Regions from separate parts of the Ensifer sp. Root954 genome, predicted to be linked through region 1. Evidence: riboswitches for the same ligand, from Rfam matches in the RefSeq annotation. Region 1 holds a riboswitch; each other region holds the start of a gene.

The links. A riboswitch is a leader RNA that binds a small molecule or an ion and turns the genes downstream of it on or off. The one in region 1 is predicted to bind cobalamin.
Region 2: it holds a riboswitch for cobalamin, as region 1 does, so the genes downstream of both, metE (5-methyltetrahydropteroyltriglutamate--homocysteine S-methyltransferase) here and cobU (bifunctional adenosylcobinamide kinase/adenosylcobinamide-phosphate guanylyltransferase) in region 1, are expected to answer to the same signal.
Region 3: it holds a riboswitch for cobalamin, as region 1 does, so the genes downstream of both, ASE71_RS19370 (CbtB domain-containing protein) here and cobU (bifunctional adenosylcobinamide kinase/adenosylcobinamide-phosphate guanylyltransferase) in region 1, are expected to answer to the same signal.

Annotation. Positions count from the first base shown of each region.
Region 1 is NZ_LMJM01000027.1:78,773-88,767, reverse strand. Features, by position in the region: gene cobN (cobaltochelatase subunit CobN) at 1-2,262, opposite strand, end outside; gene cobW (cobalamin biosynthesis protein CobW) at 2,365-3,429, opposite strand; gene cobU (bifunctional adenosylcobinamide kinase/adenosylcobinamide-phosphate guanylyltransferase) at 3,433-3,957, opposite strand; cobalamin riboswitch at 4,092-4,550, opposite strand; gene ASE71_RS22325 (cation transporter) at 4,754-5,335, shown strand; gene ASE71_RS22320 (cobyric acid synthase) at 5,408-6,865, opposite strand; gene ASE71_RS36535 (hypothetical protein) at 7,116-7,259, shown strand; gene ASE71_RS22315 (ABC transporter substrate-binding protein) at 8,043-9,041, shown strand; gene ASE71_RS22310 (ABC transporter permease) at 9,333-9,995, shown strand, end outside.
Region 2 is NZ_LMJM01000001.1:174,756-184,750, forward strand. Features, by position in the region: gene ASE71_RS00685 (LacI family DNA-binding transcriptional regulator) at 1-474, shown strand, start outside; gene ASE71_RS00690 (ABC transporter substrate-binding protein) at 539-1,804, opposite strand; gene ASE71_RS00695 (carbohydrate ABC transporter permease) at 1,829-2,662, opposite strand; gene ASE71_RS00700 (carbohydrate ABC transporter permease) at 2,659-3,735, opposite strand; gene ASE71_RS00705 (ABC transporter ATP-binding protein) at 3,728-4,894, opposite strand; gene ASE71_RS00710 (metallophosphoesterase family protein) at 4,891-5,730, opposite strand; gene ASE71_RS00715 (LysR substrate-binding domain-containing protein) at 5,923-6,849, opposite strand; gene ASE71_RS00720 (hypothetical protein) at 6,981-7,292, shown strand; cobalamin riboswitch at 7,311-7,530, shown strand; gene metE (5-methyltetrahydropteroyltriglutamate--homocysteine S-methyltransferase) at 7,630-9,984, shown strand; gene ASE71_RS00730 (acyl-CoA thioesterase) at 9,981-9,995, shown strand, end outside.
Region 3 is NZ_LMJM01000025.1:16,123-26,117, forward strand. Features, by position in the region: gene ASE71_RS19335 (glycoside hydrolase family 26 protein) at 1-79, shown strand, start outside; gene ASE71_RS19340 (DUF982 domain-containing protein) at 238-477, opposite strand; gene ASE71_RS19345 (GntR family transcriptional regulator) at 723-1,445, opposite strand; gene ASE71_RS19350 (DUF1194 domain-containing protein) at 1,550-2,344, opposite strand; gene ASE71_RS19355 (glucoamylase family protein) at 2,492-3,838, shown strand; gene ASE71_RS19360 ((2Fe-2S)-binding protein) at 3,859-4,707, shown strand; gene ASE71_RS19365 (CbtA family protein) at 4,760-5,557, opposite strand; gene ASE71_RS19370 (CbtB domain-containing protein) at 5,755-5,931, opposite strand; cobalamin riboswitch at 5,972-6,234, opposite strand; gene ASE71_RS19375 (TetR/AcrR family transcriptional regulator) at 6,233-6,925, opposite strand; gene ASE71_RS19380 (NAD(P)H-binding protein) at 7,030-7,860, shown strand; gene ASE71_RS19385 (DUF1772 domain-containing protein) at 7,857-8,336, shown strand; gene ASE71_RS19390 (SRPBCC family protein) at 8,406-8,972, opposite strand; gene ASE71_RS19395 (ArsR/SmtB family transcription factor) at 8,969-9,331, opposite strand; gene ASE71_RS19400 (crotonase/enoyl-CoA hydratase family protein) at 9,382-9,995, opposite strand, start outside.

The sequences.
Region 1 (9,995 bases):
GCCCCCGGCCGAGGTGGGAATAGCGACCCCACGCAGCCCCGCATCCGCTGCGATCGCCCGCTGCAGGCTCTGGTCGCCGCCCTCGCCGAGACCGCGGGGCACGCGCGCCAGCGCTACGGTGAGGTCCGTCAACAACCGCCCTTCCGGCGCGACGCCGAAGATGTGCAGGCCGTCGCGGATCTGCATTTCCTTGAGGTCGCAGAGATAGGCGTCGAGCTTTTCCAGCGCCTTGTCGTCGCTGTCGCCCCTGTCGATGCCGGCGTCGCTGTCGAGGCCGATGTCGCGCACGAGGTCGAGGATCTGGCGGCTGAGCAGCCTGAGGCGGCGCGGATCACCGCCGGCGGCATCGTAATACTCGTCGACGAGCGCCTCCAGATCCTTGAGCGGCCCGTAGGATTCGGCGCGCGTCAAGGGCGGGGTCAGGTGGTCGATGATGACGGCGCTGGTGCGGCGCTTGGCCTGTGTACCTTCGCCGGGATCGTTGACGATGAAGGGATAGATGTGCGGCAGCGGCCCGAAGATCGCTTCGGGATAGCAGGTTTCCGACAGCGCCAGGGCCTTGCCCGGCAGCCATTCGAGGTTGCCATGCTTGCCCATGTGCACGATCGCCTGCGCGCCGAACTGCTGGCGCAGGAAGGCGTAGAAGGCGAGATAGCCATGCGGCGGCACGAGGTCCGGCGAATGGTAGCTTTCCTTCGGATCGATGTTGTAGCCGCGCGCCGGTTGGATGCCGACGATCACCTCGCCGAAGCGGGCGAGCGGCAGCGCGAAGGCGCCATCGAGGAAGAAGGGATCGGCCTCCGGCACGCCCCAGCGACCGGCAACTTCATCCCTTATCTGTTTCGGAAGCGAATCGAAGAACGTCTTGTAATCGTTCAGCGAAATACGCTCGCGAATTTCGCGGTCATGGCTCGCCGCATTGGTCGGCCCGGCCATCAGATAGCGGATCAGCGCGTCGCCATCGGCGGGAACCTCACCGACCGCATAGCCTTCCCGCGCCATGGCGCTAAGCACCTCGACGGTACCGGCCGGCGTGTCGAGCCCGACACCGTTGCCGAGGCGACCGTCGCGGTTCGGATAGTTGGCCATGACGATGGCAATGCGGCGCTCGGCGGGCTCTGCCCGGCGCAGCTTCGCCCAGTTGACGGCAAGATCAGCGGCAAAGCGCACCCGGTCTTCGAGCGGCTCATGGCCGACGATATTGGCCTCCACCTTGGCATCATAGATCGACGCCGCCTTGAAGGAGACGGCGCGCGCAAGGATGCGGCCATCGACTTCGGGGAGTGCCACGTTCATGGCGAGGTCGCGCGCCATCAGCCCCTGCGGCGACGTTTCCCATTGCGCCCGCGACGAGCCGGAGAAAATCACCTGCAGCACCGGCGCACCGGTCGATTCCAGCACCGTCGGCTGACGGTCGGCACCGGGCGACGAGACCGCAAAGCCAGTGGCGTTCATCACCACGTCGGGTGCGGCCTCGGAAAAAATCGCCTGCAGCGTGCCGACGGAAACGGCATCCTTGAGGCTTGAGACGAACACCGGCAGTGCCCGCACACCTTCAGCCTCCAGCGCATCGATCAGCGCCTCCACCGGCCGTGTCTCGCCACTCTGCACGAGCGCGCGGTAAAAGCAGATCCCAACCGTCGGGGGTTCGAATCCCTCCCTCGCTACCATCCGTCCCTGAACAAGGGACTGCCATTCGCTGACGCCGATCACGCCAGCACCCGGCCACCAGATGCCGGCCTTCAACAGGGGCTTTGCCGGCTGCGGCTTCTCCGCACCTGTGACCAGTGCGGCCGCATAGTCGAGAAACAGCCCGGCATTGTCCGAGCCGCCTTCGGTGAAGTAAGCCCAAAGGCGCTGGCGGTCGTCGGCTGCGACGGTGGAGAAAGGCTCCAGCCCCGGATCCGGCTTGTCGTCACCCGGCAGAACCGCGATCTCGAAACGATGGGTGACGGCAGCCGCATGCAGGGCTTCCAGCAGATAACGGAAATAGCTGGCGCCACCGAGCGGCCGGACGACGATCAGCTTGGCGTGACGCGCCGTGCGCTCGACGTAAGTGTCGACCGACATCGGGTGCATCAGGCTCATCAGGCTGGCGATGCGCAGGCTCAAGCCTCCGTCGCGTCGGCCGTGAGCCGCGGCGATCGAGGAGAGCTCGGTGTCGGCGGCCGAGAGGAAAAGGATATCGGCCGGCGTTTGCCCAAGGTCGATCGCCTCGTTGCCGTCGGCGATCGTTCCTTTCTGGGCGAGAAGCAGATGCATTCGTCTTGTCCGGTGGGGCAATTCCGAACGAAAACGCTAAAAGCGTTTTCCATCCGGAACTGCATTATTTCAATGCGTTAGATCATTTCATTCAAGAATGATCTAGACGAGCGCGGTGATCGCAGCGCGCACCGCCGCCTCGTCCATGTCGTGCAGGCCGATGACGACGAGGCGCGTACCGCGCTTTTCGCCGGCGCCCCAGGCGCGGTCGTAATACTGGTCGATGCGGGCGCCGACCGCCTGGATCAGGAGGCGCATCGGCTTGCCGGGCACGTCTGCAAAACCCTTGAGGCGCAGAACGTCGTGCTCCGCGATCACGCCCTTCAGGCGATCGATGAACGCCGAGGGATCGGCGATCGAACCGAGCTCGACGACGAAGCTGTCGAACTCGTCGTGATCGTGCTCCTCACCTGCCTCGTGCTCCATCTCGTGATGCGACTTGCGGTTGGCGATATCGCTTTCCGTGCCGACACCGAGGCCAAGCAGGATGGCAGCGGCGACTTCGCCGTTCTTCGCCTCGATCATCGTCGGCTTGCGGCTGGTGCGCGAAGACACCTCGTCGCGTACGGCCTTGAGGCCGGAGGCATCGATCAGATCGGTCTTGTTGAGAACGATGAGATCGGCGGCCGTCAGTTGGTCCTCGAACAGCTCCTCGATCGGGCTTTCGTGATCGAGATTGTCGTCCTCGACGCGCAGCGCATCGACCTTGTCGTGGTCGTCGGCAAAGCGGCCAGCGGCAACGGCGGCGCTGTCGACCACCGTGACGACGCCATCGACGGTCACTTCGCTGCGGATATCCGGCCAGTTGAAAGCGGCGATCAGCGGCTGCGGCAGGGCAAGGCCCGAGGTTTCGATGATGATGTGGTCAGGACGGTTTTCACGCTCGAGCAGCTTCGTCATGGTCGGGATGAAATCGTCAGCCACGGTGCAGCAGATGCAGCCATTGGTAAGCTCGATGATGTCGTCCTCGGTGCAGGCCTCGGCACCGCAGCCCTTCAAGACATCGCCGTCGACGCCGAGATCACCGAACTCGTTGATGATCAGCGCGATGCGCTTGCCGTCGGCGTTCTGCAGCAGGTTGCGGATCATCGTCGTCTTGCCGGCGCCGAGGAAGCCGGTGATGACGGTCGCCGGGATCTTGCCCTGGTTGGCTCTCGCAGTGGTCATGGATCAACCCTTCATTTTCAGCGGCAAACCGGCCGCGACAAAGTAAACTTCAGCGGATTTCTCCGCAACGATCTGGTGAAGCCGGCCGGCATGGTCGCGAAACTCGCGGGCCATGCGGTTCTCGGGCACGATGCCGAGGCCGACCTCATTGGAAACAAAGACGAGGCGCGCCCGCGCCTCAGGCAGATACGCAACAAGGGCGGCGAACTCCGCCGTCATGTCGCGCTCTTCCAGCATGAGATTGGTTACCCATAGCGTCAGGCAGTCGATCAGGACCACATGGCTGGGATCATCGATGCGTCTGAGGATGCCGACGAGATCGAGCGGCTCCTCATGCGTCGTCCAGCCCTCGCCGCGGCGCGTCCGGTGATGGTCGATGCGCTCGCGCATTTCGTCGTCCCAGGCGCGGCCCGTTGCGACATAATGCATGGTGAGGCCGGACGCTTCGACGAGCCTCTCGGAAAAGCTGGACTTGCCGGAACGGGCGCCGCCAAGGACCAGCACGGGCCCGGCGCTGAGACTGCTCATCGTGGCTGCCTCAACATTCCCAAAACAGCCGTCGGTGGCAAAAGCCATCGGACGCGCCACGGGCGCGTTCTTGAAAACATCTGCGAGCCAAAACAACCTCCGTGATGGCGTTGGAGACAAAAGTCCCCTCGGGCGGAATGCCCATGCCGGATGGCAGGTCTCCTGGCTCACGGCGTCACGGGCCGAACATCGCCTCGCCCTTAAACGGCAAGGTTCCGATGTCAGGGCCCGAGCGGCCCGCCTCACCTTCCCGGCGTCTTTCCGGTGCCACAGCGAACCTTTGCGCGTCGTCTCCGACGCATGGGCGCTGTGAGGGACATCGTGAAAGGCGGACGATTCGTAGAAGAAGAGGCGTCCAAACCCGGCTGATCACGATGCCACGCCAGTGGCTTTTCCGGCTTGATCCCCGACCTGCCCCGATTGCCCATGCAACCGGCCGACAGCCCGGCACCAAACCCGATGGCGAACCCTGACCGTTCTACAGTCGCGGGGTCGGCTGCGATAAGGATGCCCGATTTGGGTCCATCCGTCACATTCCCAATTATTCCCCCAGATCGCCACGACAAGGGGGAACCATCCAACACCTGATGATTAGGAAGCGGGCAGCCCAAAGTCAATCGACGCATGCGACGCCTCCCCGGCCGAGTTGCGCCACGCGACGATTTGTCGGGCGTCAGGCACGACGGCGGTGTGAAGGGAACCGATGTCGAAACCTAGTGCTATGGATAGCAAACTGCTGCTAACACGTGTGTCAAAAATGCCGAGGGCGAATCTCGCCAGAAAGGGAACCTTTCGAGTGGATACCGACCTGCGCCGCGTCGTCCTCATCGTCTCCCTGTTGAACCTCGGCTATTTCGGGGTCGAACTCCTTGTCGCGCTTTCGATCGGCTCGGTGTCCCTCATGGCCGACAGCGTCGACTTCCTCGAAGACGCCTCCGTCAACATGCTGATTTTCTTTGCTCTGGCCTGGACGGCGCGGACCCGCGCGCGGGTCGGCATGGCGATGGCGTTCATTCTACTGGTACCGGCGCTGGCCTTCCTTTGGACGGCCTGGGCGAAGTTCATGGATCCGGTCCCGCCAGAGCCCTTTGCCCTGTCCCTGACCGGACTTGGGGCGCTGGTGGTCAACCTCTTCTGCGCCTATCTGCTCGTCGCCTACCGTCACACGAGCGGCAGCCTCACGCGGGCAGCATTTCTCTCGGCCCGCAACGATGCCTTCGCCAATGTGGCCATCATCGCCGCGGGTCTGGCGACAGCCTATCTGTGGCAGTCGGCCTGGCCGGACCTGATCGTCGGCCTGGGGATTGCCCTGATGAACATGGATGCCGCGCGGGAAGTCTGGGAAGCCGCAAGCGAGGAGCACGATGTCGCAGCGTAGTTCCGCCGGATAAGCTCGTTCCTCCTGTTGGGCCCGACGTACCGGACCTGCTGACTGACCGTTGCCGCGCCGCTAGCGGCTGAGCAACTCGTCCAACCAGCGACGATCGAGCACAGCCTCCAGCTCGTTCGCGACATCGTCGAGCGCCGCATCGACCGATTGGCGGTAGTTGTTGGCGCCGCCTTCGATGCCGAAACTCTTGAGCAGCGCGCCACGATAGGCGTCGCTGGTGAAGAGCCCATGCAGGTAGGTGCCCATCACGCGGCCATCGGCCGAAAGCGCGCCGTCGGCGCGATTGTCGATGCGCACCGATGGCCGGCCACAGTCTGCACCTTGCGTCTTGCCAAGATGGATTTCGTAGCCTTCGAGCGCCACATCATGCTCCAGAGACCAGGCGCGGCTGTTGCGCACCGTCTTTTCCGGCGCCATCTCGGTCTCGACCTCGAGCAGCCCGAGACCCTCGACCGCACGTTCGCCGCCCTCGATGCCGAGCGGATCGGTGACGCGCCGGCCGAGCATCTGGTAGCCGCCGCAGATGCCGATGACCCGGCCGCCCCGGCGCACATGACGTTCGAGGTCACGGTCCCACCCTTGCGCACGGAAATCGATGAGGTCGCCGATGGTCGACTTCGACCCGGGAATGACGACGAGGCCAGCGTCTGCCGGAATGGGACTGCCAGGCCGCACGAAGACGAGATCAATCTCCGGTTCGGCGGCGAGCGGATCGAGGTCGTCGAAATTGGCGATGCGCGACAGTACCGGGACGGCAACCTTCAGCGCCCGCCCCTCGCCGCGCGTCAGCTTCTCCAGCACGACGGAATCTTCGGCAGGCAGGCGTGCCGCCGCCTTCAACCACGGCACGACGCCGAAGCAGGGCCAGCCGGTGTAGCGGTTGACGGCAGCAATGCCGTCGTCGAACAGCGTGACCTCGCCGCGGAACTTGTTGATGAGATAGCCGGTCACCATGCGCCGGTCTTCCTCGGGCAGGATCGCATGCGTGCCGACCAGCGAGGCGATCACCCCGCCGCGGTCGATGTCGCCGACCAGCACGACCGGCACGTCGGCCCGTGTCGCAAAGCCCATATTGGCGATGTCGCCGGGCCTGAGGTTGATTTCGGCCGGCGAGCCGGCGCCTTCGACCACCACGAGATCGGCACCGGCCGATATTTGTTCGAAACTCTCCATGACGGCGCCCAGCAGTTTGGGCTTGAGCGCCTGATATTCCCGCCCCCTAGCCTGCCCGGCGACCTTGCCCTGAACGACGATCTGGCTGCCCACGTCCGACTGCGGCTTCAGGAGCACCGGGTTCATGTGCACCGACGACGGCACGCGCGCGGCCAGCGCCTGCAGCCATTGCGCGCGGCCGATCTCGCCGCCGTCGTCGGAAACGGCGGCGTTGTTCGACATGTTCTGCGGCTTGAACGGCCGGACCTTCAGGCCCTGATTGGCGGCAAGCCGGCAGAGCCCCGCCACCAATACCGATTTTCCGACATCCGAGCCGGTTCCCTGCAACATGATCCTGCGTGTCATGCGGCCATCGGTAACACTGAAACGGGCAGCGGCAAAGGTCTGTTTCGACACGATTTCGCCGCAATTGACAAAGCCCTTTCACGCATTGTTTCGCGCTTTCGCAAGGCTTGTCGAAAATGTCGCGGCCGATAGCCAGAATGCGACATGGCGTGGCGAGTTTGGCATTCAATTTTTTGCAGCGCACACCTATATCAGCGGCATAGCAACACGCCCCGGAGGATAAGCCTCCGGCCTCTCAAGGTTCATGTCCATGCTGTATATTTTCAGCAAGCCCAATTTCGTTCAGATCGCCTGGAACTCGAAGGTTCCGTCCAGCCAGTCGCGCGTACGCAACCTCGTCGTCGACGCACCCTTCGGCCCGCTCGGCGTCATCCGCACGTCGAACGTCGGCTAACGCCAGCGATCGGGGCGCAAGCCCCTTCGAGCTCTCCTCCCAGAGCCTCCTCCACCGCCCCTCCGGGGCGGTTTTTTTATGTCCGGCATTGGCCCTGAAATGCGAAGGCCGCATCAACCTCTTCAAGAGGGATGCGGCCGCCAAAAAACGCCTGGTCACTTCGGAAAAACACACCGAAGGTTCGCTCAAAGTCCGGGACGCACAAACCTGATCCGGACCGGCGGCAGTCCCCCGCCGCGAGAAGAACAATTAGCTGGACATCGTTACCGGATGGTTATTGAGGATTTAACCAAAGATGAATTCCGGACTTTTTTGTAAATTTTTCGCGACATGCGCGCCATTTGGCGTGACGCAATCACGACAGGAAACGTCAGGATCTCGACAGGGTTCTGAGGTCCGTGGCGCCCAGCGCCATTTTTTGCGGCAAGAATTGTCGCTATTGCTTAAATTCGGGGTCTCTCACGCACAAAATACGCGCTTCGGCGATGTCGCAGACAGAACGCACGAGACCCCGTCCTTCCCGGTCAACCGATTGAAGAGGTTGATTTCTCAGCGAGAAACCTTAGGCTTGGTTTGCGGTATAAGAGGAGATTGGCTGGCGACAGGGTTCCGCGGCCAGGGCTGAATACGAACTCCCACACCGTCCGCAGCAAGGGTGAACCTTGGCTTGTTTGATGCCGAACCCCCGGCTGCATCGTTGTTTCGGGTGACGGAGGATGTCGCGTCCGCCGTGGATTCCCGTTTGGATCTTGGCTGCAAAATAAGACTGGGAGGTCTTGCAACATGAAGAAACTCCTCGCTTCCACCATTCTCGCCGCTGGCCTCTATGCCATGGCGGGTTCCGCGCAGGCCGCGGAATGCGGTGAAGTCAGCATTGCCGAAATGAACTGGGCTTCTGCCGGCGTCGCCGCCCAGGTGGACAAGTTCATTCTGGAGAACGGCTACGGCTGCACGGTGACGCTGGTCACCGGCGACACCATGCCGACCTTCGCTTCCATGAACGAAAAGGCGCAGCCCGACATGGCGCCGGAACTCTGGGTCAACGCCGTGCGCACGCCGCTCGACGCTGCGATCAAGGAAGGCCGTCTCATCGAAGCCGCCAAGATCCTGAGCGAAGGCGGCGTCGAAGGATGGTGGATCCCGAAATTCCTCGCCGACGCGCACCCGGACATCAAGACGGTGCAGGACGCGCTGAAGCACCCGGAGCTCTTCCCGGCACCGGAAGACTCGTCGAAGGCCGCCGTTCACAATTGCCCGTCCGGCTGGAACTGCCAGGTCTCGACCGCCAATCTCTATCGCGCGCTGAACGCGGAGAAGGACGGCTTCCTGCTGGTTGATACCGGCTCGGCTGCCGGCCTCGACGGCTCGATCGCCAACGCGTTCGAAAAGAAGACCGGCTGGCTCGGCTACTACTGGGCACCGACCGCCATCCTCGGCAAATACGAGATGACCCGCCTCTCCTTCGGCGTCGATCACGACAAGGCCGATTGGGACGCCTGCACCGCCGTGCCGGATTGCCCGAGCCCGAAAGTCAATTCCTACCCGGTTTCCGACGTTTACACCGTCGTGACCAAGTCCTTCGCCGACAAGGCGAGCGTTGCCATGGACTACGTCAAGGCGCGCAAGTGGGACAATGGCACCGTCAACAAGGTTCTCGCCTGGATGGACCAGAACCAGGGCACCAACGAGGACGGCGCCAAGCACTTCCTCGCCGAGTTCCCGGATATGTGGACACAGTGGGTGAGCCCGGAAGTGGCCGAAAAGGTCAAGGCAGCGCTCTGATCGAATATGACGGCAGGCGGACCGTGGAATCGGCCGCCTGCCCGTTCCGGTTTTGATGCCGGGACAGGGAACGATGGGGCGTCCTTGCGGGTTTCGTTTGAACGTTCATCGTCTCAGAGGCGGCGAACCGGGAGCCTTCGCGTCGCTATCAGGTAAGCGGGCGACACATTTCGCTGCCACAGTTTAAGTGCCGGGACCCAAAGAGGTCACCCAAGTGTGCGCCGTCATCGACCCGTTCGATGCCGAGACGCGGCCGGCTTAAAAAAACTTCCGGCCAAGAAGGGGAAACAAATGGCCTCCATCTGCAGTGTCTTGCCAGCGTTGCTCTGCAAGTTCCCTGCCATTGACGAGAGCACGATCCGGCTCGCCCGCAAGGCTGTCGATGATAGCTTCAAGGGCTTCGTGCGATCCTATGGTAACGCCATCGACACGGTGGTCCAGCCGCTTCAATGGTTCCTGAACTACCTCGAAAGCCTGTTCGTCGGCTCCCCCTGGATCGTGATCCTGGCGGCGATGACCGCGATCGTCTATTTCGGCAGCCGCAACATCAACGTCACCATCGGCACCGCGCTGTCGATGATCGCCATCGGCCTTGTCGGGCTTTGGAATGACACCATGGTCACGCTCGCCATGGTCACCGTCTGCACGCTGATCTCCATCCTCATCGGCATTCCGATCGGTATCCTGATGGCGCGCTCGGACCGGGTGCAGTCCTTCGTCAATCCGATCCTCGACGTCATGCAGACGATGCCGAGCTTCGTCTACCTGATCCCGGTCGTCATGATCTTCGGCATCGGCAAGGTGCCGGGGCTGATAGCCGTCGTCATCTACGCGGTGCCACCGATGATCAGGCTCACCAATCTCGGCATCCGCCTCGTCGACAAGGAAGTGCTGGAAGCGGCCGACGCCTTCGGCTCCTCGACCTGGCAGAAGCTGAAGAACGTGCAGATGCCG
Region 2 (9,995 bases), on a different contig from region 1:
CACGGTCACCGCCGCATCCTCGTCGTCTCCGGCCACTTCCGTTCATCCGACCGGGCGCGCCTGCGCTATGACGGCTATTTGGCCGCTATGCAGGAAGCCGGCGCCCGGCCGATGGAGGCGGTCGAGATCCCCTTCGTCGACGGCTATGAAAACCTCGACCTCGCGACGGTTCTTGCGCAGCACCGCCCGACCGCAATCATCGCTTCCAACGATCTGCTGGCGCTCGGCGTGATAGCAGCGCTGCGGCGTGAAGGCCTTTCCGTGCCTGACGATGTCTCCGTCGCCGGCTTCGACGGCATCGCGCTTGGCCGGCTGATGACGCCAACACTCACCACCATCTCGATGCCCGACGGTGACATGGGGCTCGCAGCGGCGGCGCTGTTGCTCGATATGGCCGAGAATGCGTCGGGCTGCCGCCATCTCAATCTCGACTGCCGGCTCTACGCAGGCGGGACTGTTCGCCACCTCGCGTGAGCAAACACGAAAACACCGCCTCGAAGTTTCCTTCGGGGCGGCGTCGATCGATTTGGTTACAGGATCAGCTGCGCGGCAGCAGGCTTTCGACTTCGGCCGCGGCCTCGTCCAGCGCTTCCTTCGGCGAGGCCTGCTGCTCGACGATGCGCGACAGGTTCTCGACGATCGTCTGCGTCACCTTCACCCCGTTGCTACCGGGGAAGGCATACCAGGGGCGCATCAGCGCCATCTGCTCAAGACCAGCGCGGAACAGCGGGTTTTCCTTGTAGAAGTTGGCGAGATACTCAGGCGACTTGGCGGCCAGCTCGTTGTTCGGCACATAGCCGGTGCCGGGAACGACAACCGAGGCGCCATAGGGGCCGGCTGCGAACTTCGCGAACTTCCAGGCGGCCTCCTGCTTTTCGGCGTCGCGCGTCAGGATAACGACGGCGTTGCCGCCGGTCGGCAGCTTGCCCTTTGCCGGGTCGATGAGCGGGATATGGGCAGTGCGCAGGTCGAACTTGTCGCCGACATTCTTGATAGTGTTGCGCAGCGCACCCGTCGTCTGGAAGGCGAAACCGACCTTGCCGGCAACGAAGGCCTGCTCGCCGGCCTGCTTGGTCAAAACCGGCAGACCGCCTTCCTTGACCATGCGGTCGAGCACTTCGACGGCCTTCTCACCTTCGAGACCGTTGAAGGCAACCTTGCTTTCGTCTTCGCTCAGCATCTCGCCGCCGGCGCCGAAGAGCAGCGCGGAGAACATCCAGTCATCGCCCTGCCAGCGGAAATCGATGCCCTCGTTGCCGTCCCCAAGCGCCTTGATCTTGCCCCCAAGCGCAATGACCTCGTCCCAGGTCTTCGGCGGGTTTTCCGGGTCGCCGCCGGCTTTGCGCACGAGATCGGCGTTGTAATACATGATCGGGTTGGAGGTGGCGAAGGCAAGGCCCACCTGCTTGCCGCCCACCTGGGCGAGCTTCAGGATGCTTTCGGAAAAGCCCTGCTCGGCCATGTTGCCGTCCTTGGCGATGAACGGGCCGAGATCAACGGGGACGTCGCGCTCGTTGACCATGCGCAGGCGGTTGAGGCCGATGAAGGTGAGATCGGGCATCTCGGCCGTTCCGGCCTGACGCATGATCGTCTGGATGCCTTCCTCATAAGTCGCCGACGGATTGGCGAAGGTGATCTTGATATCCGGGTTTTCTTCCATGAACTTCTTCGAGATCGTATCCATCACGTCCTTGAAGAAGCCGGGCATCGGATAATGCACCGTCAGCTGGGTCTCGGCGTCGGCGGGGGCTGCGAGCATCAGCGATGCGGCAGCCGCGGTGAAAAGCTGTCTCAGATGTGTCATGGGTTGCGCTCCAGGTTGGACCGTTCAGCCTTTGAGACCGGTCATGGTAATGCCCTCGACAAAACGCTTCTGCGCCAGCAGAAACGCGGTCACGAGGGGAAGGGTGATGATGAGGGTCGCGGCCATCAGCGCGCCGTAGTCGTCGCCGGCTTCTGCGGCGCGGAAGTAGAGAAGGCCGAGTGGCGGGGTCGCATAGTCCTGGTTGGTGACGACGATCAGCGGCCAGAAGAGATCGTTCCAGTGGGCGACGACCGAGAAGATTGCGAAGGCGGTGATCGCCGGCCAGGCGTTTGGCACGATGACGCGCGCGACGATGCCGGCTTCAGACATACCATCGAGGCGTGCCGCATGGATCAGATCGTCGGGCATGGCGCGGAAAAACTGCAGGAACAGGAAGATCGCGAACACCGAGATCGAGAACGGCGCCACTAGCGCTGCGTAGCTGTTCAGCACCGACAACCTGTCGAAGGCCACGTAAATGGGCAGCGCGGTTGCGTGGATCGGCACCAGGAGGCCGAGCATGACCAGCACCATCATGGTGCGGGCCGCCCGAAACTTCAGCTTCGCCATGGCATAGGCGCAAGGGATGGCGACGACGATCTGGATGACGAAGATCAGCGCGCAGACGACAACGCCGTTGAAGAGCAGGGTCGTCATCGAGACGCGCGACAGCGCCTTGGAAAAGTTCTCGATATAGGACCACTGCTCAGGGATCAGCGACAGCGACGAGGAGAAGATCTCGCTCTGAGCCTTGCCGGCGGTCGAGACCATGAAGATGTAGGGCGCGAGGAAGATGAGCGCGCCAAACGAGAGAACGGCGAGGCGAATGAGGCGGGTGACGGAGATGGTGTTGGTCATGCGTAGTGAACCTTCCGGTCGAGCACGCGGTACTGCAGGAACATCAGGACGACGAGGATGGCGAGGAAGACGACGGTCATGGCCGAGGCATAGCCGACGCGCAGATAGACGAAGCCCTCCTGGTAGATGGTGAAGAGCAGCACCTCCGACGCCTTGTTCGGACCGCCCTCGGTCAGCGTCTTCACCGTCTCGAACACCTTCACTGAGTTGATGATGCTGATGGTGGTGACGAACAGCGTCGTCGGCCCGAGCATCGGCCAGGTCACCAGCCGGAAACGATCGAACCAGGTCTTGGCGCCGTCGACTTCCGCTGCGGCATAGAGCTCGCGCGGGATGGCGGTGAGACCGGCAAGGAACAGCACCATGTTGAAGCCGACCGACTGCCAGATGCCGATGATCGACAGACCATAGAGCACCGTGCCGGAGGCCCCGAGCCAGTTGGGGCCGGCAATGCCGAAAACGGCCAAGAAGGTGTTGATCGGGCCGATGGTCGGGTGAAACAGGAACTGCCAGACCGTCGCCATGGCGACGAGCAGCGAGGCCACCGGCAGGAAATAGACCGTGCGGAAGAACGCCCGGCCCTTGGTTTCCGCCTCGATCAGCATGGCGATTGCCAGCGCCAGCACGATCGAAACCGGTGTGACGATCGCGGTGTAGATGGTGGTGTTCCAGAGCGAGCGGCGGAAGGTGCGGTCGCTGAAGAGTTCGGCATAGTTCTCGAAGCCGACAAAGCGGAAGCTGCCGTAGCCGAGCTCGAAATCGGTGAAACCGAGAACGATCACCGCCGCGGTCGGTAAAAGGATGAAGAGGACGAGCAGCGTGATGGCCGGCAGCGCTAACAGCCAGGCAATGCGGGCCTCGCGGCGATCGGGATCGGTGGTCGCGGCACCGATCGCCGTCTGGGTCCGCAGCCGCTGCGCCGGCTGGGCGCCGTCTCGCAGAGATGAATGCTGAGGCATTGCCTCCAGCCGATCTCCCCCCTTGTGGGGGAGATGCCCGGCAGGGCAGAGGGCGGTATCCACGAAATCCGCCGCCCCTGCCGCCGTATCCCGATTGGAACCCGCCTTAGCCATGGATCTTCTCCAGCGTCGCGGCGATAGCGACCCGCTCGGCTGGCAGCCGGGTGCCCTCGCCGTCGAACAGCATCGCCCGTTCCGGCATGAACTCGACGTCAACGGGCTGACCGATCGCGAGCACCGCGGCCTCGGCAGGTGCTGACTTGGCAGTGACCAGCTCGCCGATCGCATCGAGGCGGGCGTAAACGATTACCTCAGAGCCGAGGAACTCCATACGCTCGACCCGCGCGCTCAACCGGCCGGCGCTTGCCGCATGGAAGCGCACGAATTCCGGGCGGATTGCGAGCTTCACTGAAGCATCCGGCGCCTGTCCGCGGCTTGCCAGAAGCACCAGATCGCCGAAACGCACGATGCTCGCCGTATCCGTGCGGGTCTCCAGCACGTTGATCTTCGGCTGGCCGAGGAAGCGTGCGACCTCGATATGGGAGGGGTTGTCGTAGATCTCCTTCGGGGTCGCCAGTTGCAAGAGATTGCCGCCGATCATCACTGCCACTCGATCCGCCATCGACAGCGCTTCCGACTGGTCGTGGGTGACATAGAGCGTCGGCACGCCGGCGCGGCGGTGGAGATCGACGATCTCGCCGCGGGCATGGACGCGCAGGTTGGCATCGAGATTGGAGAGCGGCTCGTCCATCAGGAAGACGGCCGGGCGGCGCACCATGGCGCGGGCGAGCGCCACGCGCTGGCGCTGGCCGCCGGACATCTGCCCGGGCTTGCGGTCGAGCAGGTGATCGATCTTCAGCGCCAGCGCCATTTCCTTGACCTGGCGCTGGATATCGCTGCGGATCTGCTTCTGCCCCGGCATCAGATTGCCGATCACAGGCAGGCGCTGCGCCGCTGTCAGCCGCCGCATCGCAAGCGGCACGGCGATGTTCTCGCCCGTCGTCAGGTGCGGATAGAGGGCATAGGACTGGAAGACCATCGCGACATTGCGATCGGCCGCCGCCATGCGCGCGACGCTGCGGCCGCCGATGACGATCTCGCCGCCGTCGCCATGATCGAGACCGGCGACGATGCGCAACAGCGTGCTCTTGCCGCAGCCGGAAGGACCAACGAGCGCGATGAACTCACCCGCCTCCGCCTGCAGGCTAACCCCCTTCAGGATCGCGTTGCCGCCATAGGACTTGGTGATACCCTCTAGCGAAAGCACGCTCATTGCGCGGCCTCCACACGGACCGTCTTCTTGGCCGCCAGCGGGTAGACCTCTTCGACGATCGGATCGAGCAGGTGGCTGGTCAGTCCCGGCACCGCGATGATCTCGCTTTCGACGTTGACGTCGCTAAACTCGTGTACGACGGCGCCGACCAGCCGCTCGCCCGGCATCGGCCGTTCCAGCGTATCAATGATGAAGGAGGTCGGCGGTGCCCAGACGAGCGACGTCCCGGCGTGCTTGCCCGTCCAGGCCCAGTGCAGGTGGCCGCTTGCATGCAGCGCCACCTCGGCTTCGGCGAAAAGATCAAACAGGCGTTGGCGCTGGCGCGGACGGATGCCCCAGTAGCCGGTGTCGCCTTCGCCCGGATCGTCGACGAAGAGCGGCTTGTGGGCAAAGACGGCCACCCGGCGGCCGTCGCGGCTGAGCAACTGTTCCTCCAGCCAGGTAAACTGCCTGTCTTCTTCGTCCTCGAAGCCGATCAGCAGGCTGTTGAGGCCGAGCAGCCGCCAGTCGCCATGGTCGCGGCCCCAGTAGTCCGGACCGGCGAGCCGGCGCCAGCGGGCAAGCCGAACTGGATCCACCGGCTGGTGCGAACCCGGCAGATGGCCGACATCGTGATTGCCGGGAACGATCAGCACCGGCATCGAGAGCTGGCCGATCAGATCGAGCGAGAAGGTGATGTCGTCCTCGTGGTCGGCGCCATCGATGGTGACGTCGCCGGTGTGGATGACGAGATCGGGTGCCACCGCCTCGATCCAGGCGCGAACCGGTTCCCAATTGCCGTTGAAGTGGCTTTTGGCGGGGCTGAGATGGGTGTCGCTGATCTGGACAATTTTCATGGAAACGGGCCTCCGACGATGGCTTGCGGTATCCGCGTCGGAGGGCTGATACTTCCCTTCTCTGCGGTTGGCCGCAGTCTTTAGGGAGCCGCCATGTCAGTTTGGTAACAGCCGTTCTCAGCTGATTTTCAGTTTCTCCATGAAAGCGTCATCTTCAGAAGACCGACGGGCCGAGTAGGCCCCGTTGTGTCTCTACATTGCGCCGCGGTAGGTCCGACGCGACGCCGGACAGGATTGCTCCATCACGGTCGAAAGCATGGCGTTCGACGCATCGGCCTCGGCGACGACCCAGTCGCGAAAGGCCTGGATCTTCTTCTGCCGCCTGGTGCTTTGCGGATAGACGAGCCAATAGGCGCGGCCGTCGCGCACCACATGCTCGAACGGCCGGATGAGCCTGCCGCTCTTCAGTTCATCCATCAGGAAGGTCGAGACGGCAATCGCAATGCCGTGATCCGCAAGGATTGTGGCGACATCCATCGCCTGCACGTCGAAGATCAATTCGGTGCCATTGCTTGCCGGCGGCTCGACGCCGGTTTCGATCATCCACCGCCGCCACCAGCTGGCGTTGCCGAAACGCCGGACTCTCAGAACGTCCGCGGGCTCCTTGAGCTGGTGCTTTTCCAGGAAGGATGGCGTGCAGACAGGCACGTAATCGAGCGGAAACAAGGGAAAGACATCGTTGCCCGGCCAGTCGCCGGCGCCGCTGCGCACCGCGAGATCGATGGCGTCACGTTTGAAATCGACCAACTCGGTCGACATGTGCACCCTGATGCTGATGTTGGGATGCGCGGTCTGAAACGACGCGAGGCGCTGACCGAGCCAGCTCGACACGACGGTTGGCAGCACCGAGATGTGCAGGTGATGCTCGGTCTTGTCGGCGATCTCCGAGAAGGCCGCCCCCAAGAGATCGATCGCTTCGGTCACCTTCGGCGCTAGCTGCCGCCCGGCGCCGGTCAATCGCACCTCGCGCGGAAGCCGAACGAACAGCGGCGCGCCGATGCGATCTTCCAACAGCCGGATCTGATAGCTGACGGCCGCCTGCGTCATGCCGAGCTCTTCGGCGGCGCGGGTGAAACTCAGGTGCCTGGCGGCGGCCTCAAAGGCGCGCACCGCACTCATGGGAGGAATCTTGCTCATGGAACTGAGATAAGCATTCTTTATGCCAGCATGCGAGAAATCGCTTTGCGCGAAACGGCAAAAACCCTCACTTTTTTCGCGAACACACGCCCTTGAAAGAAGTGAGGATAGCAATGCTTAGCGCAGTGCGATCAACGATTTACCATGTCCTGAACTGGGCCGATAAGACCCTCAACCCTCCGGTTGCCATCGACACGTTCAACGAGTTCCAACTCCGGGATATCGGCCTGACGCGAGATCAAGAGCATATCCGCGCGCGCGTTGGCGACGCGGCGGATCCGTGGCAGTGGCCGGAGGAGGACGCTTCGACCAAACCGCAACCGTCCCGTGAGCGGAAAGCAATGGAAAGACCTCGTCCTGCCATTGTCTCGCCGCGGGCGGCGGCGGGAGAGAATAAAGACATAAGCATTTCTTTATGCGATTGACGAAAAACTCGGAACAGGGCATTGTCGCCCCATCGTGGTTCTTCGCCCGCCTTTGGAGGGACGGAGCTAAGAGGGAATTCGGTGCGGCGCCAGACAAGCGCCCATGCCGGAGCTGCCCCCGCAACTGTAAGCGGAGAGCGGCCGTTCGAAGATGTCACTGAGGGAGACGCCTCGGGAAGACGGAACGGTCCGCGACGACCCGCAAGCCAGGAGACCTGCCGCGATGAACAACGTCCACGGGCGGGGTGTCCGATGAGGCGCGTTGAGGACGCGGGATCGCTCTCGCGCCGCGGCTGCGTCGCATTCAAGCCTTGCCCATAACCTTCGGGGTAAGGAAATGACCATCAAGACTGCCAATCTCGGTTTCCCGCGCATCGGCCGCCGTCGCGAATTGAAATTCGCGCTCGAACGCTATTGGGCCGGAAAGGCCAGCCGCGGCGAACTTCTCGATACCGGAGCCAAGCTCCGCGCTGAAAACTGGGCCGCGCAGAAAACGCGCGGCATCGACATCATCCCCTCCAACGACTTCTCCTTCTACGACCACGTGCTCGATGCCGCCGTGCTTGTCGGCGCAATCCCGCCGGCCTATGGCTGGACGGGCGGCCCGGTCGATCTCGACACCTATTTTGCCATGGCGCGCGGCTCGGCCGGAACGCCCTGCGCCGCCGGCTGCACCCATTCGGGAAGCAGCAGCGGCACTCCCGCGCTCGAAATGACAAAGTGGTTCGACACCAACTATCACTACATGGTGCCCGAGTTCGACAGGGATCAGCGCTTCGAGCTCACCCACAATCGGCCGCTGGAAGCCTTCCAGGAAGCTCAAGCCCTCGGCTATCGCACACGCCCGGTGCTCATCGGCCCGGTGACACTGCTGAAGCTCGGCAAATCGAAGGGCGGCGACTTCGATCCGGTCGATCTGATCGAACGGCTCCTGCCCGTTTACGTGAGGGTCCTGGCGGAGCTTGCTGACGCCGGCGCCGATTGGGTCCAGATCGACGAGCCTTGCCTGGCGCTCGATCTCGCGGACAAGGATCGTCGCGCCCTCGACCTCGCCTATCGCACGTTCGACACCGACGTGCCCGGACTCAAGATCATGCTGGCGACCTATTTCGGCTCGATCGGCGACAACACGGCAACGGCGTTGGCGCTGCCGGTCGATGGACTGCATGTCGATCTCGTGCGCGCGCCGCAGCAGATCGACACGCTCATCCAATCGGCTCCGGCGGACCGGGTCCTATCGCTCGGGGTCATCGACGGCCGCAACATCTGGCGGACCGATCTGGCCAACCTGTTCCGCCGGCTGCAGCCTCTGACTTCGACCCACGGCCGCGACCGCATCGAGCTCGCACCTTCATGCTCACTCCTGCACGTGCCGATCGATCTCGAGCTGGAGCGTGCGCTTGATCCGGAACTTTCCTCCTGGCTCGCCTTCGGTACGCAGAAACTCGACGAACTCAGCCTGCTTGCCAGCGCCTTCGAGCCGGGGCTTGCCATTTCCGAGCACGTTTTCGCCGCCTCGATCGCGTCCGCCCAGGCGAGGCTCACCTCACTCAGGATCCATGATCCTTTGGTCGCCGGGCGCTTGAAAGCGCTGACGGATGCGGACAGCAAGCGGCAGTCCCCGTTCGCGGGTCGCCGGGCACTGCAGGCGAAGAAGCTGTCATTGCCGCTCTTCCCGACAACGACGATCGGATCCTTCCCACAGACATCGGAGGTTCGGCAGGCCCGTTCACTGCATGCGAAGGGCGAACTCAGCTATGTCGACTACACCGCCTATCTTCGCCGAGAGACCGAACTGGCGGTGCGCTGGCAGGAAGAGGTCGGCATCGACGTACTCGTTCACGGCGAGTTCGAGCGCAACGACATGGTGCAATATTTTGGCGAGCAGCTCTCGGGCTACGCCTTCACCCAGAGCGGCTGGGTGCAGAGCTACGGATCGCGCTGCGTGCGTCCGCCTGTTATCTTCGGCGACGTTTCGCGACCAAACCCGATGACGGTCGAGTGGGCGACCTTCGCGCAGTCGCTGACCGATCGCCCGGTCAAGGGCATGCTGACAGGTCCGGTCACCATGCTGCTATGGTCCTTCGTTCGTGACGACCTGCCACGTTCCGTGGTGTGCCGGCAGATCGCACTAGCACTGCGCGATGAAGTCTCGGATCTCGAGGCCGCCGGCATCGCCATCATCCAGATCGACGAACCAGCACTGCGCGAAGGCCTGCCGCTGCGAAATGCCGATCGCAAGGCCTATCTCGACTGGGCGGTGGAGTGCTTCCGTCTCAGTGCAGCCGGGGTGGGCGATGCGACCCAGATCCACACCCATATGTGCTACTCCGAGTTCAACGACATCATGGCCGCAATCGCGGCGATGGACGCCGACGTCATGTCGATCGAGACGTCGCGATCGAAGATGGAACTGCTCGGCGCCTTCACCGACGAGGCCTATCCGAACGAGATCGGCCCGGGCGTCTACGACATCCATTCACCACGCGTGCCCGGCGTCGAGGAAATGGTGCATCTCATCGAAAAAGCGACCGAGGGCCTCACGCCGGACCAGATCTGGGTCAATCCCGATTGCGGACTGAAGACCAGGCGCTGGGAAGAGACGCGGCCGGCGCTCGTTAACATGGTCGCCGCCGCCCGCTCGCTTCGAGCGGCTTTTGCCGCCGATACGCGCGAAGCCGTCAAAGCATGACGGGGCAGCAC
Region 3 (9,995 bases), on a different contig from region 1:
GGACTGGCGGCTCGACAAGGCGGCGCTCAAGGCGCTTGCCGACCGTGGACCGAAGGAAGCGGCCGAACTCGCCGACTGATCGCCGCGCGTGGCATGAAATCTTGCTGATCGCAGCAGAGGTGCTTTCGGTCGGGGCGATGCGCCGATCGTCCTTCGGCGCATCGTGAAAGCTTCAAACTCCGAGCTCTTGATATCCCGGATCACCTTTGCGGTTCCGGATCATCCCGGTCGCCCGCATCAGGCCAGCAACAGGCCCGATTCCCGGGCGGCTGCGGCAAAGCAGCGGCTCGCTCGGTCCGTACTCGTCAATCCATCCAGCGCATCCAGGCAGCGCCTGAGGGCTGCGCGATATTCCCGGCCACGACGGCCCGGCCACTGCCTGAGCAGTTCCACGGCTTCGAACACCGTTCTGACCACGGTCTGCCGTCGTGCCGAAAGTTTCAGGGGGATGGGAGTGGGAAAGAGTTTCTCGCTCATTGCATTCCTCGTTCACAGTCTTTTCGAGCGAGAGGGCAACGCGAGAGCAGCGGGATGGTTCCATGTTGTCGACCGATTTTATTCGCGCTGACGGCAGGCGAGTTCTCTCCGGCTTTGCGAACCTGATCTTTTGGTTGCGTCGCTTTTGCCGACGGCGGACGAAGGGAGGTGCGGCGGGGAGCTCCATCGGGCTCGGACCGGTGTTGAAAAGCTTTGAAAATCCAGGCCCGGCGCAGGTGGCGGCACTAGAGTTCCAGCGCTGCCTTGAGGTCGGTCGACTTCAGAACGCGCAGGTCGAGGTCGGCTTCGATATGGTCGATGTGGTGGACCATCAGCCGCGCGGCCGCGTCGATGTCGCCACGCTCGATCGCGTTGACGATCTCGTCGTGTTCGCTGTGGCCGCAGCTCGAAACGGTCGATTGTCCGTAAAGCGCGATGACCAGCGAGGAGCGGGCGACGAGCTCGTCCATGAAGCGGCGCAGAATGGTGTTGCCCGAGAGGTCGGCAAGCGCCAGGTGGAAATCGCCCGATGCCTTGATTTCCGCACGACGGGCCGATTGACCGCGCTGTTCGGTCAGTTGGCGCTCGGCTGCCAGCATGCGCCTGAGTTCGGAAAGCTCCGCCTTGCCGATCTGGGCGGCGGCGGCGCGCACGACGCCGGGCTCGATCAGCCGGCGGGTCGCAAAGATCTGGCGCGCCTCGTCGATCGAAGGGTGCGCAACGAAGGCGCCGCGGTTCTTCTCGACGTTGACGAGGCCCTCATAGGACAGCGCCTGCAGGGCGGCGCGCACCAGCGTTCGGCTGACGTTGAACAGTTCGCCGACGTCGCTTTCCGAAAGCTTCGTGCCAGGCGCAAGCCGCCGCTCGACGATCGCATCGCGCAATGTATCGCGGATGTGCTGACTGCCGGTGTCGGTGGTCGGGTCTGTGGCCAGTTCGGCCTGATGGGGCGTGGTGGTCAAGGACATGAATCGATCCGCGAAGCAACGCGCCATCTTATCGTCGGACGAAGCGAAGGGAAACGACAATCTGACGCGCAAAGGTTGCGGGGGCATCGTCCGGTCTAGCGAGGCTACTTGTCGAGCTCCGGATAGACCCGGTCGAGGAAGCCCGGCCGCAATTTCTCGCCGATCAGGCAATCGGGCGCCGGGAAGGCATCGACATAGCGTATGGTCGGCGGCGGTGGCAGGCCGCTGACTTCGAGCACCAGTTTCTGGCGGATCGCGATGGAGAAATCTTCGGGCTCGTGCACCGGCAGCACGAAGGAGCCGGGGCCGCCGATGACACATTCGGCATAGTATTGGTCAAGCGGGCCGGTCGAAACCGACGGGCGGATGAGGATGGCAAGCCCGTTGATGGTGATGCCGCGCGTGATCGCGATCTCGCGGGCTGGAAGCACCGGCGGGCCGATGTTGTTCGGCCCGTCGCCGGAGATGTCGATGACCCTACGCACGCCGCTGAACGCGTTGGAATCGATCAGCGCCGTGCCATAGGTGATGGCGTTGGAGATGGAGGTGCCGCGGCGTGTGCCGACCGGCCGCGCTTCGATCAGCTTGGCGAAGGCGTCGGCGTCGGCGGCATTGTCGATGACCTTCCAGGCGACAACGGAGGACTCGTTCACCGTTCCGGCCCATTCGAAATAGCCGATGGCGATCTTGCCCAGCTGGCCGCTTTCGACCGCATCAAGGAAGTCGCGATGCCGGAGTGCCTCGACATAGCCGGCCCGCTGGATGCGGGCCTCGTCGAGATCCATCGATCCGGACATGTCGACCGCCAGGATCAGTTCGACGTCGACATTCGTCGCCTCGGCGGTCGATGGGCTCGGGCCACCACTCAATGAAAGGAGTAACGCCAACACGCTCAACATCGCTTCAACCAGTCATTGCGCGCGGTCAGATTAGAAGACTGTAACACAAGATTGGATTTCGGCGACCGTTTGGGTGTAGTTGGCCTTCACTAAAGAGTGATTTTGCCGGGTCCTGCATGAGGCCGGATGTCGGACAGGAAAGGCGAAATGCCGCAGCGTACGGAAAATACTGAGCGATTTCAGATCGATCGATTGCAGCAGACGGCGTTCGGGTATTTCCTCGAACATTCGGATCCGGTCACCGGACTGATCGCCGACACCGCGTTGCCGGGCGCGCCGGCGAGCATCGCTGCGACCGGCTTCGGCCTTTCCTGCTATCCGATCGGCGTCGAGCGCGGCTGGCTTTCGCGCAGCGATGCCGCGCGGCGGGTGGCGACGACGCTGCGCTTCCTTGTCCAAAGCCCGCAGTCCCGCCACCGGCAGGCGACCGGCTATCGCGGCTTCTACCATCACTTCCTCGACATGCGGACCGGCGAGCGTACCTGGCAGAGCGAGCTTTCGACCGTCGATACGGCGCTGCTGATCGCCGGCTGCCTGACCGCCTCTGCATATTTTTCCGGTAGGGATGCGGACGAATGCGAGATCCGCGCTCTTGCCGATCGGCTCTATGCGCGGGTGGACTGGCGCTGGGCGCTCAATCGGGGCGACACGCTGACGATGGGCTGGCGGCCGCCGGGGCGGTTCTTGAAGCATCGCTGGCGGGGTTACAGCGAAGCGCTGCTGCTCTATGTGCTGGCACTCGGCGCGCCCGACCATTCGATCGAACCGGAGCACTATGCGGCCTTTGCCGAGGGCCATGACTGGATTCCCGTCGACGGCCGGCCGCATCTGCATGCGGCGCCACTCTTCATCCATCTCTTTCCGCAGGCCTGGCTCGATCTGCGCGGGCTTTCCGACCGGCCGATGCGGGAGCGGGGGACGGACTATTTCGAGAATACCCGACGCGCCATCGCCTTGCAGCGGGACCATGCGCGCTCCAATCCCGGCGGTTTCGCCGGATATGGCGAGCACCTGTGGGGCCTGAGCGCCTGCCATGCGCCGCGCGGCCGGCTGCGGCTTGCGGATGGGCGCCAGCAGCGGCTTTTCGGCTATGTGAACCGCGGCGCACCCTACGGCCTTGATGACGGCACGCTCGTGCCCTGGGCGCCGCTTGCCTGCCTGCCGTTCGAGCCGGATGCGGCGCGGGCCTCCCTGGTGCATATGGCAGACAGTTATCCGGGACTTTTGAGCGAAGGGCGCTTTCCTGGCGGCTTTAACCCGAGCCTGGCCGCCGGCGCAGGCCCGGAGGGCTGGATCGATGCGCGGGTCGTCGGTCTTGACCAGGGCCTCGTTGTCATGATGATCGAGAACTGGCAAAGCGGCCTTAGCTGGGCGCTGATGCGCAGCATGCCGGCGATCCGCCTCGGCCTTGAGCGGGCGGGCTTCGACGGTGGCTGGCTGCAGGAGGGGGAAGGCGCGTGTGGTAATCCGCCCGCATCCCGCGCCAGAGGATGAGAACGGACGACGGAGACGGCATGCGCTTGAACGACCACCGGCCGACAGCGGAGACCGCGGCGTTTGCGCCGCAGGCGCTGGCCGTCGCCGACCATCCGCGTGCCCAGTTTCCCGAGGCTGCCGTCTCGCTCGGGCCGGCGGCCAGTGATTTCAGCGCGCCGGGCGACTTCTGGGCTGCGGGCAGCGCTGGCCTCGAGGCGGGGCTCGCCTATCAGGATTTCTTTGGGGTCGGCATGACCGACCGGGTCCGGGCGGCGCATCTGATCGCCTTCTATAGCCGCCAGCTGAGCGTGGTCCTTGGCGCGTTCCATCTCGGCGCCGGGTTGCAGGCGGAGGTGGCCGGCATTCGTTTCGAGGATTGGACGCGGCTTCACCGTGGCGTCGAAATCGCGGGCAAGCGCTATCATTTTCGCCTGCATCCGCCGGCGACGGAGCGCCAGGGTGGCGAAGGTGCCAGCGCATTCGAACAGGGCTTCATCGCCCATCTGGCACCCGTCGTTGCGGTTCTGAAAGCGCGAGCAGGGCTGTCGAGCGGGGCGCAATGGCGGCTCGCGGCCGATGCCCTGGCCGGCGCGTTCCTGGAAATCGGCCGCGCGATCGGCGACGAGGCGCGCGGCATGGCCGAGGCGCTGGCGATCGTCAAACGACCGGGTTCGCGGCTCTACTCAGAGGAGCTCTGCTACGAGCAGATCGCGGCTCTCGATCCGGCAAGCGGCGCTGAGCTGTCGCGCCAGTATCGGATCCGTTGCGGCTGCTGTCTCTACTTCAAGACGGAAGGGGGCAGTTTCTGCGACTCTTGCGTGCTGCTGGAGCCGGAAGATCGCCGCGCGCGGCTGGCGGCGCATCTCATGCAAAACGGCGGGACCTGAACCCCGCCGTCGCTTTGCTGACGATCTGTGATCTGTGATCTGTGATCAGTGATCACTGTGCCTTGACGAAGCGCTCGTTGATGAAGCCGGAGACGACGCCGAGCACGATCCAGAAGGCAAGCGTGGTGGCGAGTGCGGCAACCGCAAACTCGGCGCCGAGCACGGCCGGAACGTTGCTGGTGATATCGAGCGGCTGCGGCGCCCCGTAGACATGGGGTGCTGCGATCGCCACCAGGCCTGCGACCTTGGAGACGATCTCCTCGCGCAGGACGACGAGATAGAGGCCGACGGCGGAGAGCGCCACGGTCACCAGCCACCAGGTCTGGCGGTCGCCGAGTTCGGCTGCCGGAAAGCCCGGCAGTTCCGGCGGCAGACCGATCGCCGGCAGCATGTGCACGGCAAGCCAGCCGCAGGCGCCCCACAGCGCGCCGTTCCTGAGCGTGATCGGGTAGCCGATCACCAGGCTGACGCCGGCGAGCAGCAGGCCGAAGCCGGAACCTGTGACGAGGTTCGCCATCAGCGTGCCGGAGAAGCGGCTCATGCCGAACATGATGCCGCCTTCCTCATGCTCGCCCTCATGGGCATAGGCCGGGGTGATCGGCGACAAAGCGTCGAGGAAAGCGCCGAACGGCGACACGGCTTTGAGCGACGAATGCTGGTCGTGGTTTTCTGCGGCCGGCTGTGCCGCACCCGGCTGGGCGGCGGGCTGTTCGGTAGCGGCCGGTGCCTCGCCTTCGAATTCTTCTGCATGCAGGATCAGCGGTGTGACGCGCAGTTCCTGGGCGCCGGTCATGAAGACACCGGCAATCAATCCAGCCACGATCGCGGCCAGAAGCGTTCTGACAATCATCTTGAAATCCCTCGATAACGACAAAAGCCACGCCCTGTGGCGTGGTCCTTGAGCCTTCCCATTTTCCCTATGCTGCGGATGGCCTTCGCGCGCCGGAAAAACCGGGATGCACGCAGGCCTCCATCCGGCTCGGGCCGGATGCGTTCAGGTCCGCAGATTGTTCGATGCGGAACGTTGTTCACGTTCCGGCGCATCGGTCAGTGGCAGGGGAAGCCGTAGGAGTGGCGGGTGTCGTGCGCCGTGTCGTGCAGCACTGCCGAGTTGGCAAGGCCGGCGCCAAAGACGAGGAATGCGCCGATGAAGAGCGCGATGACGCCAGCGGTCAGACGATCGCTGAGGGAGAGCGGGGTGCTCGAAATGGTAGACGTAGCCATGACAACCTCCGTGATGGCATCGGGAAATTCCCGGTTGGGCCCTATGCCCGTATCGAGTGGCAGGTTTCCTGGCTCACGGCGTTGGGCTCGATGCCCTCGATCTGCCTCGCCTTCCCAGCTCGGCCGCCCTCTCGCGGTCTTGCCAGTGGCTTCTTCCGGATCGCTCCGGAACGGTGGATCGACGTCGCTCTACAGTCGCGGGGTCGGCCGTGATTTGAATGCCCAGCTTGGGTCCATCCGTCACATTCCCGTTTACTCCCGAAACACGTTCGCGTCCCGGGAACCAATCGATCCCAGATGATTAGGATTGTGTCATGGAGTTGTCAATTGAGTGCGCGCCGCCGCGCGGTCCATCCGCGACAAAATCCTTGATGGTCATGCGTTTGTAGGCTTCGACGATCTGGTCACCCTCGGCCCGGTCGACCGAGACTGCAAGTCGCATGGTGCAGTCGCCGAGATGCATGATCAGGAAGGCGGCGCTGTCGATCTCTTCGCGCGGTGTCTCCGGCACAAGGCGGGCCCAGACATCGGCAAGCAGCTTTCCGCCGGCGCGGCTTTGCGCAAGATCGATCTCGCGCAGCGCCTTGTCGGCCTGCATCGCCGACCAGATGTCGCGCATGACCGGCTCGGCGAGGAACATGTCGTAGTAGATGTCGAACAGCAGCGAGAAGGCGTCGCGCAGTTCGGCTATCGACGTGACCTTGGCCAGTTCGGCCGCGATGCACTCGTTGCAGACCGCATTGTAGCGCTCGGCCAGCGTGCGCACGATTGCCGCCTTGTCGGGAAAGTACTGATACAGCGAGCCGATCGAAATCCCCGCCTTTTCAGCGACTTCGCTCATGCGCATGGCGTCGCTGCCCTTCTCCTGGATGAGCGCCGTCGCGCAGGCAAGGATCTGCTCGACGCGCTCGCGGCTGCGCTTCTGGCTCGGCGTCCGGCGCAGCGCAGGCTCGTCGTCGGCGGGAAGCGTGGCGGGACTTGCATCTGGAATCATGAGTAATGCTCACATTTTGACTTGACTCCTAAAATACGAGGATTTATCACATTTGCAAATGTGAGAGATACTCATGTTTGTTGGTGGAACCTCAGGAGGAAACGATGTCTCAGAAAGTCACACTGGTTTTGGGCGGTACCGGCAAGACGGGGCGGCGGGTGGCCGATCGCCTTCGGGAGCGGGGCATAGCGGTCCGCATCGGCGCCCGTTCGGCGTCGCCTTCCTTCGATTGGACGGATGAGGCGACCTGGACGCCCGCCCTTGAAAATGTCGATCGCATCTATGTCTGCTACCAGCCCGATCTGGCGGTGCCGGGCGCCGTCGACGTCATCGCCAAGTTCTCGAGCCTTGCCGTTCGCTCCGGCATCAAACGGTTGGTGCTCCTGTCGGGCCGCGGCGAGGACGAGGCGGAAGCCTCCGAGCGTGCGCTGCAGGCCTCCGGCGCCGACTGGACGGTCATCCGGGGCAGCTGGTTCTTCGAGAATTTCGACGAAGGTTTCCTGGCCGACGGCGTGGTGAGTGGTTCGGTCTTCCTGCCGGTGGACGAGGTCACCGAGCCCTTCGTCAGTTGCGACGACATTGCCGACGTGGCGGTTGAGGCCCTTCTGGACGATGCGCATATCGGCAAGGTCTATGCCTTGACCGGCCCGCGCCTGATGACCTTTGCCCAGGCCGTCGCCGAGATCGCCGCGGCCGCCAACCGTCGGATCTCTTATCAGGCCATTCCGGTTTCCGACTTCGCAGCGCATCTCAAGGCGGACGGCGTGCCGGATGACTATGTCGAACTCATCCGCTATCTCTTCACCTCGGTGCTCGACGGACGCAATTCCAGCATGACGTCCGATGTCGAGCGCGTGCTTGGGCGGCGTCCGCGCGACTTTGCCGATTACGCCCGGGAAACCGCAGCAACTGGTGTTTGGAGTCTTGCCGCATGATCCCGCTGATCCCCGCTCTGGCGTTTGCCGCCGCGATCGGTTCCGGCCTGATGGCCGGGCTGTTCTTCATCTTCTCGGTTTGCATCATGCAGGCCCTGTCGCGGCTGCCGCCGGAGCAGGGGATCGCCGCGATGAACGCCATCAATGTCGTGATCCAGAACCCGATCTTCCTCAGCGCCTTCATGGGCACGGCGCTGCTCGCCCTGGCGCTCGTCGTCGTCGCCTTCATCTCGGGGGGCGAGGGCAGGTGGTGGCTTGCCGCCGGTGGCATTGCCTATGTCGTTGGCGTGCTGCTGGTGACCATTGTCTTCAACGTGCCGATGAATGACGCGCTCGCCGCGGCAGCCCCCGGTCAGGCGGCGACCGATCTCTGGCGTGAGCGCTATCTGACCGATTGGGTCTGGTGGAACCACGTGCGCACATGGGCCTCGATCGGCGCGCTGGCGTTTTTCGTTCTCGGTTTCGCCCGCGCCTGACGAAAAGCGCCGGCAAGTCGATCCTTGCCGGGGCCTGCACGCGCCTTGACCTTCAAGCACATCCCGCCGTCAGGGCTTCGGAATACGCGCGTCGTATTGCGCTTCAAGGTCGGCAAACTTGCTCCAGAAGGCTGCCGGCTTTTCGCCTTCGAGCAGGGAACGCAATATGTCGAGGTGTACGTGCCAGCCGGCGGAGAAGCTGGTCATGACCGCGCGGTCGGCGATGCGCTTATGGGTGACGACGAGCAGCACCTTGTCGCCGCGGGGGCTGAGTTCGAAGCGGACCTCCGACGGGGTGCCGGTCTCTTCGTTCCAGGTATAGGCCAGTAGTCGTGGCGGCTCCCAGGCGAGCACGTGGCCGTAATTGCGCACCTCGCCGGCGTGCTCGGCGTATTTCTGCGGTGGCCGATCGTCCTCCGTCGTCAGTTCCGAATGGCGGAAGACGTGCTCGACCTCGGCCCCTTCCTTCGATCCGATCGTTCCGGACGCCATCCAGAGCCGGCGCTTGCTTTCCTCCGTCAGATAGGACCAGACCCGCTCGATCGGGCCGGGAAGCAGGCGCTCGATGCGCACCGCGTCCGGTGCGACGACACGGCCGTAATCGGCGCCGGCAAAGGCTGTGGCAGACGAAGTCATGGCTTTTCCTCCGGATCAGTTTGGATTGTGGCGTCTTCGGCGAGAAGCAGCGCCTCGAGTGCGTCGATGCGGGTGCGCCAGAAGGCTTCGTAGTGGCGCATCCATTCCATGCCGGCATGCATCGGCGCGGCATCGAGCCGGCACACATGCGTGCGACCTTTCACTTCGCGGCGCACCAGACCTGCTCCTTCCAGTACCTTGATGTGCTTCGATGCCGCGGCCAGCGAGATCGAGAACGGCGCCGCAAGCTCGCCCACCAGTCTTTCGCCCTGCGAAAGGTCTTGGAGCATGGCGCGCCGCGTCGGGTCCGAAAGCGCGTGAAACACGGCATCGAGATGTGCGTTCTGATATTCAACCATATTGTTGAATATCCTCTCGCTCGACCTAATTGTCAACCGTTCGGTTGAATTTAAAAGTATCGCGAAAAGAGACCAGGCCGCGGTGGGTCGTCGTGGAGGCGCCGCCCCTTCCAGGCGGCAAGCGCATCGGCAAGATCGTCGGTCGGCACCATCTGGGCAAACTGTTCGCTTTCGACCAGCAGCCCCTCGGCGATCGACATGTTGAGGCCGCGGGTGACGGCGGTGATGATCGAGCGCACTGCAAGCGGGGAGTGGCCGATGATGCGTTTTGCCAGGTCACGGGCGGCCGACATCAGTTCCTCATGAGCGACGACGTGGTTGACGAGCCCCAGCTCCAGCGCGCGATCGGCCAAGAAATCCTCGCCTGTCAGCAGCAGTTCAAGCGCGCGCTTGCGGCCGGCGAGCCGCGGCAGGCGCTGGGTGCCGCCGAAGGTCGGCGGCATGCCGAGCTTGATTTCCGGTTTGGCAAAACGCGCCCGGTCGCTTGCAACAGCGAGATGCACCGCTTCGGTGATCTCGCAGCCGCCGCCATAGGCAAGCCCGTTGACGGCAGCGATGACCGGCTTCGGAAAGGCTTCGAGCCGGGCCGTCAGGCCCTGGCCGCGACGGACGAAATCGCGCACGGCCGCGTTTACGCCCTTGGCCACGCTTTCCGAGAACTCAT